2 regions of the Streptomyces sp. NPDC046465 genome follow, and region 2 is predicted to be linked to the other one. Evidence: riboswitches for the same ligand, from Rfam matches in the RefSeq annotation. Region 2 holds a riboswitch; the other holds the start of a gene.

Region 1 (5,125 bases), on a different contig from region 2:
AGGGCGGGGGTGGGGTGGGGAGTGAGGGGGAGGGCCGGGGGGCGGGGGGCTTTACGAGGCGTCGGTGTAGGTGACCGCGGTGCGCTTGCACTGGCCGGACGCGAAGACGGCGATGGCGTCGAGTTCGGTCGGGTCCGCCGCCAGGTCCCAGCGCAGCTTCGTGGCCACCCACTCCGAGAGGTAGCGACAGTGCGCGGAGGGCAGCGGCGGCAACCACTGTGCGGGGTCCCGGTCGCCCTTGTGCCGGGCGGTACGGGTGGTCACGGCGACCAGGGACGCCGGTGCGCCCAGATCGTTGGCGTAGGCCTCGCGGCGATGCGCGCTCCACGTGGAGGCGCCCGAGTCCCAGGCCTCGGCGAGCGGAACCATGTGGTCGATGGCGAGCTTGCGGGCGTTTTCGACCTCTTGGTTGTCGTAGTACGAGAGCCACTCACCACCCGTGATCCTGCAGCCCGCGCCGACGGACGGCTCCTCGCTGGCCTCGGCGATCAGCACCTCGGCGCGGGTGTTGCAGCCGTCGGACTTCTTCGCACCGGCGTTCCAGTGCTTGAACGCGGCGCGGGCATAGCCCTCGCGGCGCTCGTCGGAGGCGGGGATGCGGTGCACGGCATCGGCCAGTGTGGTGGTCTCGGTGGGAGCGGCCGTGGGGAGGGACGGGGGAGCGGTCTGTGCCGGTGCCGGTGTCGGCGCGAGGAGAGGGGTCAGGGACAGGCTGAGCGCGGCGAAGCCACGGATGAAGTTCTTGATCACTCAGCCAGGCTGGGCGGCCATCGGCGGTACGTCCCGGACGCCTGGCGGCGCCTGATCCGAGTGGAGGAATCGATTCACCGCAGAAACGTTGCGCCCGGTGGGCGGGGGCGTTCACTTCGAGAGCGTGGGCGCGCGGGCCGCCGGTAGAAATGCAAGTGCTTTGAGGGGGAATAGCTCTGACGGGGCGTTGGTAAGGGGCAACGTGTAGTTTCTTGAGGTTCCCTGGTTGCTGGTTGCCGGTTCCCGGTTTCTGCGGTTAGTGGAGTTCTTACAGTTGGGGAAATCCCGCCGAACGAGGGGAACGCCGCGTGACCTCCGCTGTCTGCCAGCGCCCGGCCGCATGCCTGTCGCCTTTCGGAAGGACACCGAAAAGTTGGACGCGGGAAAGCCGCACCGTGCGACGACGGCGGTCGGAGCCGGGCGATGAGTGCGGAGAGCAGAATCTCGGGCAGTTCCGTCGACTCCGTCGACGCGTCTCCGGGTGGGGGGTGCTTCTAGGAGGAGATGGTTCCGCGCGGTGTCGACGAACGGCCGGTCGGCGTCGCCGATGCTCCACCGCGTCAGCAGGTCGGGGGCCGCGGCGAGTTCTCGGGCGGAGTGGGTGACGGGCGCGGTCGGGACGAACAGCATGACGTGCCCGGCCACATCGGCGATGTCGTCCCATTGGTGCACCGCGCCTGGAGCGACTCAGACCACGGTCCGCTCCTTGAAGGGGTGGCAGAGGAAGGCCACCGTGACGGAGCTGTGGCCGACGTCGACGATGGCCAGGACGTGGAAGTCGGCGCGTCGCGTGCCGTCGTCGTTCAGTTCGCGAAGGCGGCCGAACGTCCTCGTCTCGACAGCGGCGGCACCGCGCCCGACGGGCTGATAGATCGTCTGCCGGATCGCGGTCACGTGTCCGGTTTCCACCGTAGGGTGGCCAGTCACGCCGATGCCTCGGCAGAGGCCGCGACGTACTCACTGTCGACTTTCGCGGGTGGAGCCGCTCAGCCGGGCTGCCCGGTCCGTACACGCTCCGCAGGCTCACGGACGACACACTCGCCGTGATCGCCGACGTTGGGCATCAGCGACTACTTACTCGTCGGACACTCCATGGGCGGCAAGGTCGCGCAGCTGACCGCGGCGACCCGGCTCGCCCGCCTCCGCGGGATCGTCCTCGTCGGCTCCGGTCCTGCGAAGCCCGCCGAGGGGATCACTCCCGCGTACCCGGAGGGCCTTTCCCACGCCTACGACTCCGACGACTCCGTCGCCGGCGCGCGGGACGACATCCCCACCGCGACCGAACTACCCGAATCGATCAAGGCGCGGGTCTCGACCGATTCGCGTACTCGCACCGATGCCGCCCGGACGGAGTGGACGCTGCGCGGCATCGCGGAGGACATCACCGAGCACACCCGCATGATCGGCGTCCCCGACCTCGTCGTCGCCGGAGAGAGGGACCGCGTCGAGCCCGTCGACGTGCTCCTCGCCAATCTGCTGCCCTACCTCTTCGGGGCCGAGTTCACGGTGATCCCGAACACGGGTCATCTGATCCCGCTGGAGGCTCCGGCCGACCTCGTCGGGGCGATCACGGCCTTCGCACCGGTGGCCTGACCGGTGCGGCGCCGCACGCCGCGCCGCACACCTCGCCGCAGGAGAGCGGGAGGTCAGTACGGTCCGTCCACGTTGTCGATCGAGCCGTACCGGTCGGCCGCGTAGTTGCAGGCGGCGGTGATGTTGGCGACCGGGTCGAAGCTGTCCGTCGACGTGCCGGGCACGTGGTAGGCGGCGAAGGTGGGGCCGATGACTTGCAGGAGCCCCTTGGAAGGGGTCCCGGCGGCAGCGTTGGAGTCCCAGTCGTTGGTGGCCAGGGGGTTGCCTGAGGACTCGCGCATGATGTTGCGGTGGATGCCCTCGTACGAGCCCGGGATGCCGTGCTGGGCCAGGATGTCGAGCGATTCGTTGATCCATCCGTCGAGGTCGTCCGTGTAGGACTTCTGCGCCGGGGGAGCGGCGGGCTCGGCGGCGAGGTCGTCCTGGCGCTCGGAGCGGTCCGCCCGCTCGGCGGACGCGTTGGAGGCGGTCGGCTTCTGGGCGGGCTCGGCCGCGCCCGTCTGGCCGAGGGTGAGCTTGAGGCCCGGGTGGATCAGTCTCGGGTCGCCGCCGAGGACGCCGCGGTTGTCCTGGTACAGCTTCTTCCAGCCGCCGGTCAGGGAGTGCTCCTGGGCGATCCTGGAGAGGGAGTCGCCTGCGGCGACCACGTAGGTCGCGGGGGCCGCGGCGGGCTTGGCGGCCGAGTCGGCCTGCGCCGCGTCGGCGGTGGTCGCGCCGAGCACCGGGAGGACGAGCACCGTCCCGCCCGCGCCTGCGGCGGCGATGCCCCGGCTGAGCGAGTTGGACTTGGGGCGGCGGTGCTTTCCCTTTGCAGGCATGACGAATTCCTCTCCGTCGCCTGCGAGGTGAGCTGTCGGGTTCGGACGGGAGATGTCCGGTCGCACCGATATGGCGACTTCACCCCGAGCCGTTCCGGAATCCGGATCGGCGGCTTACCTGGGTTCCCCGCTCCTGCCGTGCGTAAGTGAGTGAGTGGTTGAGTGGGTTTCCGGACAGCGGCAGGATTCGGCGTTCCATCCGGATTGGCGGTGACGTTAGACGAGAAAGTCAGAACGGAACAAGGCCAAAATTGTGAGGAGGAATGTGCCGAAGTGGTTCCGGGCAATCGAGCCGACCCCGGCGCCTTTGATCGAATAGACCCAACTCGCTTTGGGCGGAACGGGAATGAGCTTCAAGCCGCCTCTGTGAGCCTGAACGGACGATGTGACTCATTTCACCGGATGGGGTGTGGGTCGAAATTACCTGGAGCACGCAGGCCACTTTTCATTCCAGAGCGGACATTTCACCGGTCGTGTCGGCCTGGTCGGGCCCGCCCTATGGCTGATCGAAAAGCTGGATGATTCCGCCCCGCGTCACGCAGGCTTGTGGTCGGTCGTATGACTAGGCCTGGCTGGTTCTGGCAGCTTCTGGTTGAGCCGTGATGACGAGCCGTGATGACGAGCCGTGGTGACGGCGCGCGCCACTTGGCCTCGCGTCCCGGGCGGGCTGAGCGGGTACGGATGCGGGTACGGATTAGGTGTCGGCTCGGGTTCCTAGACGTTTCGGGGCTCTCAACTCTCTATCGGGCAGAAGGAGTTGTCGTCGACGATGGAGGAGTCGAGCGCCGTGGGTGACAATGTGTGGCTGATGGCCCTCACGTACGTGCCGGTCCTGGGCACGATGGCGGCCGCGCTTGCGTACCGAGTGCGGGAGCGGGCCCGTTGGGCTGCGGTCGTTGCCGTGCTGCGCCTGTCACCCGGCGGGACGCGGGTCCGTTTCAGAACGCAGGATGCTCAGGGGAGGGCGATGAGCGAGTGGGAGATCACCGTCCCCGCGGCCGGAAGGGCTGGTGTCGGTGACGAGCGATACCGGTGAGCGACCGCCTGCTGCTGACGGGTACTCGGACGACTACTCGGACGGGTGGAGCGACGCGTGTGTAGTGCGGGTCGAGACCCTCTTCCGGAGGTACGGCAAAGTGGTGCTCCGTAAAGCGACTGTGGCTGCCGCGGGGAACAGCCACGACGGCTGGGAAGGTTGCCAGCATGCTTTCGTGCAAGCGGGGGAACACCTGCGCAAGCCAGGAGCAGAGGAGATCAGGAACTGGCAGGGCTGGCTCGTCAAGACCGCGGTCCGGCACGCGATGTCGGTATATCGACGCGGGGTCGAGACGGTCCCACTGGGGGAGGAGACGGACCGGGACGGCGGTGCGATGCCGGTCGAGGACCAAGTGGCGGTGAGAGAGACGTTCCGTAACCTCCTGGAAGCCATCGGAGAGCTCTCGGAGCGTCAGCGGCAGGCTCTGGTCCTCGTGCACATCGCGGGATGTTCGACCGACGAGGCGGCCCAAGACATGGGAGTCACCAGCAGCACAGTACGCAACCTGATTCACCAGGCCCGCAGTCGGCTGGCTGTCGTGAGCGGGGAGACGAGCGATGCGTGATGAACCGGATGTGACCGGCGACGAGACTTTGACCAGGGCACTTGAGGCCACCGAAGGTGCGGTGGGGCAGGCGCTCGAAGAGACCTTTGACAGCGAGGCGGGTCTGGAGCGGATCCGGGCGCGCTTGGGTCATGTTCCTGGCCCGGGTCCTGGCCCTGGCCCGGGTCCTGGCCCTCGGCCGCACGACCGATCGTACGAGCGGCCGCAAGACCAGACGCATGATCGGCCGGGTGACTGGGCGGGCGGCCGGTCGGGTGGCCGGTTGGGGCCTTCGGCCGCGTCGGAAGGCGTACGGAGGCTCGCCGGGCGACGTCGACGGGAGGTCGTCGCCGTGCTGCTGTTCAGCGGCGGTCCCATTTTCGA
Region 2 (5,125 bases):
GTGCAAGGCACACGCGGCGCACAGCACAAATGGCGGCAAGCGCAGCACAAATGAGGGCCGGGAAATACCTTCCCTTTGTATACGGCGTCTCCGTTAATTCTGGAGGCTCACCGTGTTGACGCCATGTTGCGAATCGCTCACCCGGCCGCGGCCGGGCCGCCGGACATGACGCGGCCGGTACGCGGCCGTCGCCCGCGCGGCGTGCGCTGCGGTGAGCGCCCTGGCCCGCTCCGCGTTCCCGCGGGCCACCGCGTCGACGATCGCCGCGTGTTCCGCCCAGGAGTCGGCAGGCGCCGCCGGGCTGTCGACGACGTACATCCAGGCGGCCTTGTGGCGCAGTTGGACGAGCAGGGCGCTCAGGCCGGGGCTGCCGGACGCCTGGGCGAGCGTCTCGTGGAACCAGCCGCCCAGGGGCCGCAGATCCTCCCCCCGCCCGCTCCTGGCGCGCTCCTGGCCCAGCCTGACCAGTCCGCGCAGGACCTTGAGGTGTGCGTCCGTACGGCGCTGCGCGGCGCGCGCCGCGGCGAGCGGTTCGAGCAGCGTGCGGACCTCCAGGAGATCCGCGGCCTCCTGCTCCGTGGGTTCGGCGACGCACGCGCCCGCGTGCCTGCGGGTGACGACGAAACCCTCGGCCTCCAGGGTGCGCAGGGCCTCGCGCACGGGGACGCGGGAGACGCCGTACCGGCGCGCGAGAACTTCCTCGGCGAGCCGGCCGCCCCTTTCGTGCACGCCGGCGACGATGTCGTCCCGAATGGCCGTGCATACCGAATGCGCGGGAACACGCATGACCCGGACCTCCGCCTTCATCCCCGCATAACGCGGTCGACCGACGTTCGTTCCGTGACTCTATTGCAGAGCGCGGAAATTTCCGACAGCGGGCCAAAATTCATGGATACCTTTTGGACAATGCTGGAGGCAACGGCGAAAGCCCCGGCTCGCCAGGAGCCGGGGCTTTCGGTGGAGTGCTGCTGGGCCGCGCGCGTCAGACGTTGATGCCGTGCCCGCGGAGGTACGCGATCGGGTCGATGTCCGAGCCGTACTCCTCGCCGGTGCGGGCCTCGAAGTGGAGGTGCGGACCGCTGGAGTTGCCGGTGGAGCCGGAGAGGCCGATCTGCTGCCCGGGGGTGACCGTCTGGCCGACGGTGACGCCGAGGGACGACATGTGGCCGTACTGGGTGTACGTGCCGTCGTTCATCTTGATGACCACGTTGTTGCCGTAGGCCCCGCCCCAGCCGGCCTCGACGACGGTGCCGGAGCCGACCGCGTGGACGGAGGTGCCCGAGGCCGCGTGGAAGTCGATGCCGGTGTGGCTGCCGGAGGACCACATGGCGCCTCCGGTCTGGTAACCCGTGGAGACGTAGGAGCCGTCGACCGGGGCGACGTAGGTGTTCAGGCGCTTGCGCTCGGCCGCGCGGGCGGCGCGCTCCTTGGCCTCGCGCTCCTTCTTGGCCTTCGCCTTGGCCTCGGCCTCGGCCTTGCGCTTCTCTTCCGCGGCCTTCTTCTTGGCGGCCTCTTCGGCCTTCTTCGCCGCAGCGGCGTCGTCGGCGGCCTGGCGCTGGGCGGCGGCCTGGGCGCCGATGTTCTCGGCAAGCGAGTCGCCGACGGATATCGCCTGGGTGAGGCCGGTGTGTTCCACGGCCGCTTCGTCGGCGGCGGCGAGCGCCGGGGCGGCAAGGCCTCCGATGACACCGGTGGTGGTGAGCGCCGCGACACCCGCGACGTTCGCGGTGGTCCGCGTGAGGCGGCTCGGACGACGGTGCTTCCCGGTGGCACGGGTGAACGCCATGTGGCGGGTGATCCTTTCCTTCCCTCTCGCCTACCGGGTTAGCTGACGGGTTCGGAGCAGGAAGGTCTCCTACGGGTTCCTCGCCTCAACGGCAAGGTGCCCGATTCACCCCAGGGGACATGTGGGTCCCCGGCTCCCCTGGCTCGCGCCGTACGGGGACTCGGCGATGACTGTCCGGTGCCGCGGATGCGGCGTACTGCGCGACGAACAGCCGGACCGACGCTAAACGGGGCGTCTTTCGTTCGACAAACAGAACTCGACTTTTGTAGCGCACGCCACAGGGCAGACAGGCAACCTCCATAGTAATTCGGACATATGAGGACCCCAGCGGCCGAAGTGGCCACTGGGGTCCCGATATGTCCTGACTGTCACTCAGCCCGTGACCACACTCACGTCACCGATACCGAGCGCCCTGACGGGCTCCTCGATCTGTGCGGCGTCCCCGACGAGGACCGTCACCAGGCGGTCCTCCGGGAAGGCGTTCACGACGGCGGCAGTGGCCTCCACGGTGCCGGTGGCGGCCAGCTGCCGGTACAGCTGCGCCTGGAAGTCGTCCGGCAGGTTCTGCTCGACCTGGTCGGCGAGAGTGGCCGCTACGGAGGCTGCCATCTCGTACTTGAGAGGGGCCACGCCCACCAGGTTCTGCACGGCCACATCACGCTCGGCGTCGGTCAGGCCCTCGGCGGCGAGGGTGCGCAGGACCTTCCACAGGTCGTCGAGCGCGGGACCCGTGGTCGGGGTGTCCACGGAGCCGCTGATGGCGAGCATCGCGGCGCCCGTGCCGTCCGGCGCCGAGCGCAGCACCTGGCTGAACGCCCGCACTCCGTAGGTGTAGCCCTTCTCCTCCCGCAGGACGCGGTCGAGGCGGGAGGTGAGGGTGCCGCCCAGGCAGTACGTGCCGAGGACCTGGGCCGGCCAGACGCGGTCGTGCCGGTCGGCGCCCACGCGGCCGATCAGCAGCTGCGTCTGGACCGCTCCGGGGCGGTCCACGATGACGACGCGGCCGCGGTCGTCGGCGGTCACCTGCGGCACCGGGCGCGGTTCGCCCGCGGACCCGGTCCAGGCGCCGACGGTGTCCGCGAGGACGGCGTCCAGGTCGGTGCCGGTCAGGTCGCCGACGACGACCAGGGTGGCCGTGGCGGGCCGGACGTGCTTCTCGTAGAAGGCACGCACCGCCGCCGAGTCGATGGCCGTGACCGTCTCCTCGGTGCCCTGGCGCGGCCGGGACATGCGCGAGGCGGCCGGGAAGAGCTGCCTGGAGAGCTCCTTGGCGGCGCGGCGCCCCGGGTTGGCCGCCTCGTGCGGGAGCTCGTCCAGGCGGTTGCGTACGAGCCGTTCGATCTCGCTGTCCGCGAAGGCGGGGGCCCGCAGGGCGTCGGCGAGCAGGCCGAGCGCCTTGGGGAGCCTGGAGACCGGGACCTCCAGGGAGACCCGCACGCCCGGGTGGTCGGCGTGCGCGTCGAGCGTCGCGCCGCAGCGGTCGAGCTCGGCGGCGAACTCCTCGGCGGAGTGCTTGTCGGTGCCCTCGTTGAAGGCCCGCGCCATGATCGTGGCGACGCCGTCGAGGCCCTCGGGCTCGGCGTCCAGCGGCGCTTCGAGGTGGATCTCGACGGCGACGACCTGCTGGCCCGGACGGTGGCACCGCAGCACGGTGAGGCCGTTGGGCAGCGTGCCGCGCTCGGGCGCCGGGAAGGCCCAGGGCTTGGCCGTGCCGCCCTGGGGCTGTGGATGGAACTGCATCGCGGCCTCGGTCACTTCGCCGCCTCCTCTTCCTCGGCGTCCTCAGCGTTCTCAGCGTTCTCGACGGCTTCTTCGTCCTCGTCGGCGACGGTCACGGGTTCGTACACGAGCACCGCGCGGTTGTCCGGGCGCAGACGGGCCTTGGCGGCCTCCTGGACCTCTGCCGCGCTGACGTCGAGGACGCGCTGCACGGCGGTGAGGGCGAGCTGTGGGTCACCGAACAGGACGGCGTACCGGCACAGTTCGTCGGCGCGGCCCGAGACCGTGCCGAGCCGGTCGAGCCACTCACGCTCCAACTGCGCCTGGGCGCGCTCCATCTCCTCCGGAGTGGGGCCCTCCGCGGCGAAGCGGGCCAGTTCCTCGTCGACGGCGGCCTCGATGACGGGGACCTCGACGTCGCCGGACGTCTTGACGTCCAGCCAGCCGAGCGAGGGCGCCCCGGCGAGGCGCAGCAGGCCGAACCCGGCGGCGACCGCGGTGCGGTCACGGCGCACGAGGCGGTTGTAGAGCCGGGAGGACTCGCCGCTGCCGAGGACGGTGAGGGCGATGTCGGCCGCGTCGCACGCGCGCGTGCCGTCCTCCGGGAGGCGGTAGGCGGCCATCAGGGCGCGGGCCGGCACCTCCTCCTCGACGACCTCGCGCAGCTCCTTGCCGATGCGCTCGGGCAGGGAGCCGTCGCGCGGCGGCTGCTTGCCGTCGTGTCCGGGAATCGACCCGAAGTACTTCTCGACCCAGGCGAGCGTCTGTGCCGGGTCGATGTCTCCGACGATCGACAGGACGGCGTTGTTCGGCGCGTAGTACGTGCGGAAGAACGCGCGCGCGTCCTCCAGGGTGGCCGCGTCCAGGTCGGCCATGGAGCCGATCGGCGTGTGGTGGTAGGGGTGGCCCTCCGGGTACGAGAGGGCGGTCAGCTTCTCGAAGGCGGTGCCGTACGGGACGTTGTCGTAGCGCTGGCGGCGCTCGTTCTTGACGACGTCGCGCTGGTTTTCCATGGACTCTTCGTCGAGCGCGGAGAGCAGCGAGCCCATCCGGTCGGCCTCGAGCCACAGGGCCAGCTCCAACTGATGAGCGGGCATGGTCTCGAAATAGTTGGTGCGCTCGAAGCTCGTCGTGCCGTTGAGCGAACCGCCCGCTCCCTGGACCAGCTCGAAGTGGCCGTTGCCGTGCACCTGCTTCGAGCCCTGGAACATGAGGTGCTCGAAGAGGTGCGCAAGGCCTGTTCGCCCCTTGACCTCGTGGCGCGAGCCGACGTCGTACCAGAGGCAGACCGCGGCGACCGGGGTCAGGTGGTCCTCGGAGAGCACCACGCGCAGGCCGTTGGCCAGCCGGTGCTCGGTCGCTGTCAGGCCGCCGGAGCCGGCCTCGGCTGTGGCCGTGTGACCCATGGGCATGTACGTCCCTTCGATCGCTGGATCATCGCTGGATCAGAACAATTGCTGCCAGTCCTGCCACTGTATGCAAGCGTGTCAGCACCTGACGAAGTTCCCGCTCCGCCCTCGGCGTAGTCGCGTGTGACACCGCCGGTGCACGGGTCGTGGTCTGCGTTGTCAGTGGGACAGTCCACAATGGTCGGCGTCAGATCCCGCACTTGTTGGTGAA

Evidence for each region. A riboswitch is a leader RNA that binds a small molecule or an ion and turns the genes downstream of it on or off. The one in region 2 is predicted to bind cyclic di-AMP.
Region 1: another riboswitch for cyclic di-AMP. It lies ahead of ABZ953_RS34475 (LysM peptidoglycan-binding domain-containing protein); the one in region 2 lies ahead of ABZ953_RS37720 (M23 family metallopeptidase).

The regions. Positions count from the first base shown of each region.
Region 1 covers NZ_JBEYZK010000030.1:57,231-62,355, forward strand. Annotated here, with positions in the region: gene ABZ953_RS34460 (HNH endonuclease family protein) at 52-750, opposite strand; partial or broken gene ABZ953_RS34465 (AraC family transcriptional regulator) at 1,149-1,683, opposite strand; partial or broken gene ABZ953_RS34470 (alpha/beta hydrolase) at 1,695-2,343, shown strand; gene ABZ953_RS34475 (LysM peptidoglycan-binding domain-containing protein) at 2,397-3,161, opposite strand; cyclic di-AMP (ydaO/yuaA leader) riboswitch at 3,166-3,320, opposite strand; gene ABZ953_RS34480 (hypothetical protein) at 3,949-4,197, shown strand; gene ABZ953_RS34485 (sigma-70 family RNA polymerase sigma factor) at 4,178-4,762, shown strand; gene ABZ953_RS34490 (helix-turn-helix domain-containing protein) at 5,025-5,125, shown strand, end outside.
Region 2 covers NZ_JBEYZK010000044.1:8,096-13,220, forward strand. Annotated here, with positions in the region: gene ABZ953_RS37715 (GntR family transcriptional regulator) at 94-786, opposite strand; gene ABZ953_RS37720 (M23 family metallopeptidase) at 983-1,786, opposite strand; cyclic di-AMP (ydaO/yuaA leader) riboswitch at 1,799-1,962, opposite strand; gene ABZ953_RS37725 (pitrilysin family protein) at 2,159-3,541, opposite strand; gene ABZ953_RS37730 (pitrilysin family protein) at 3,538-4,911, opposite strand.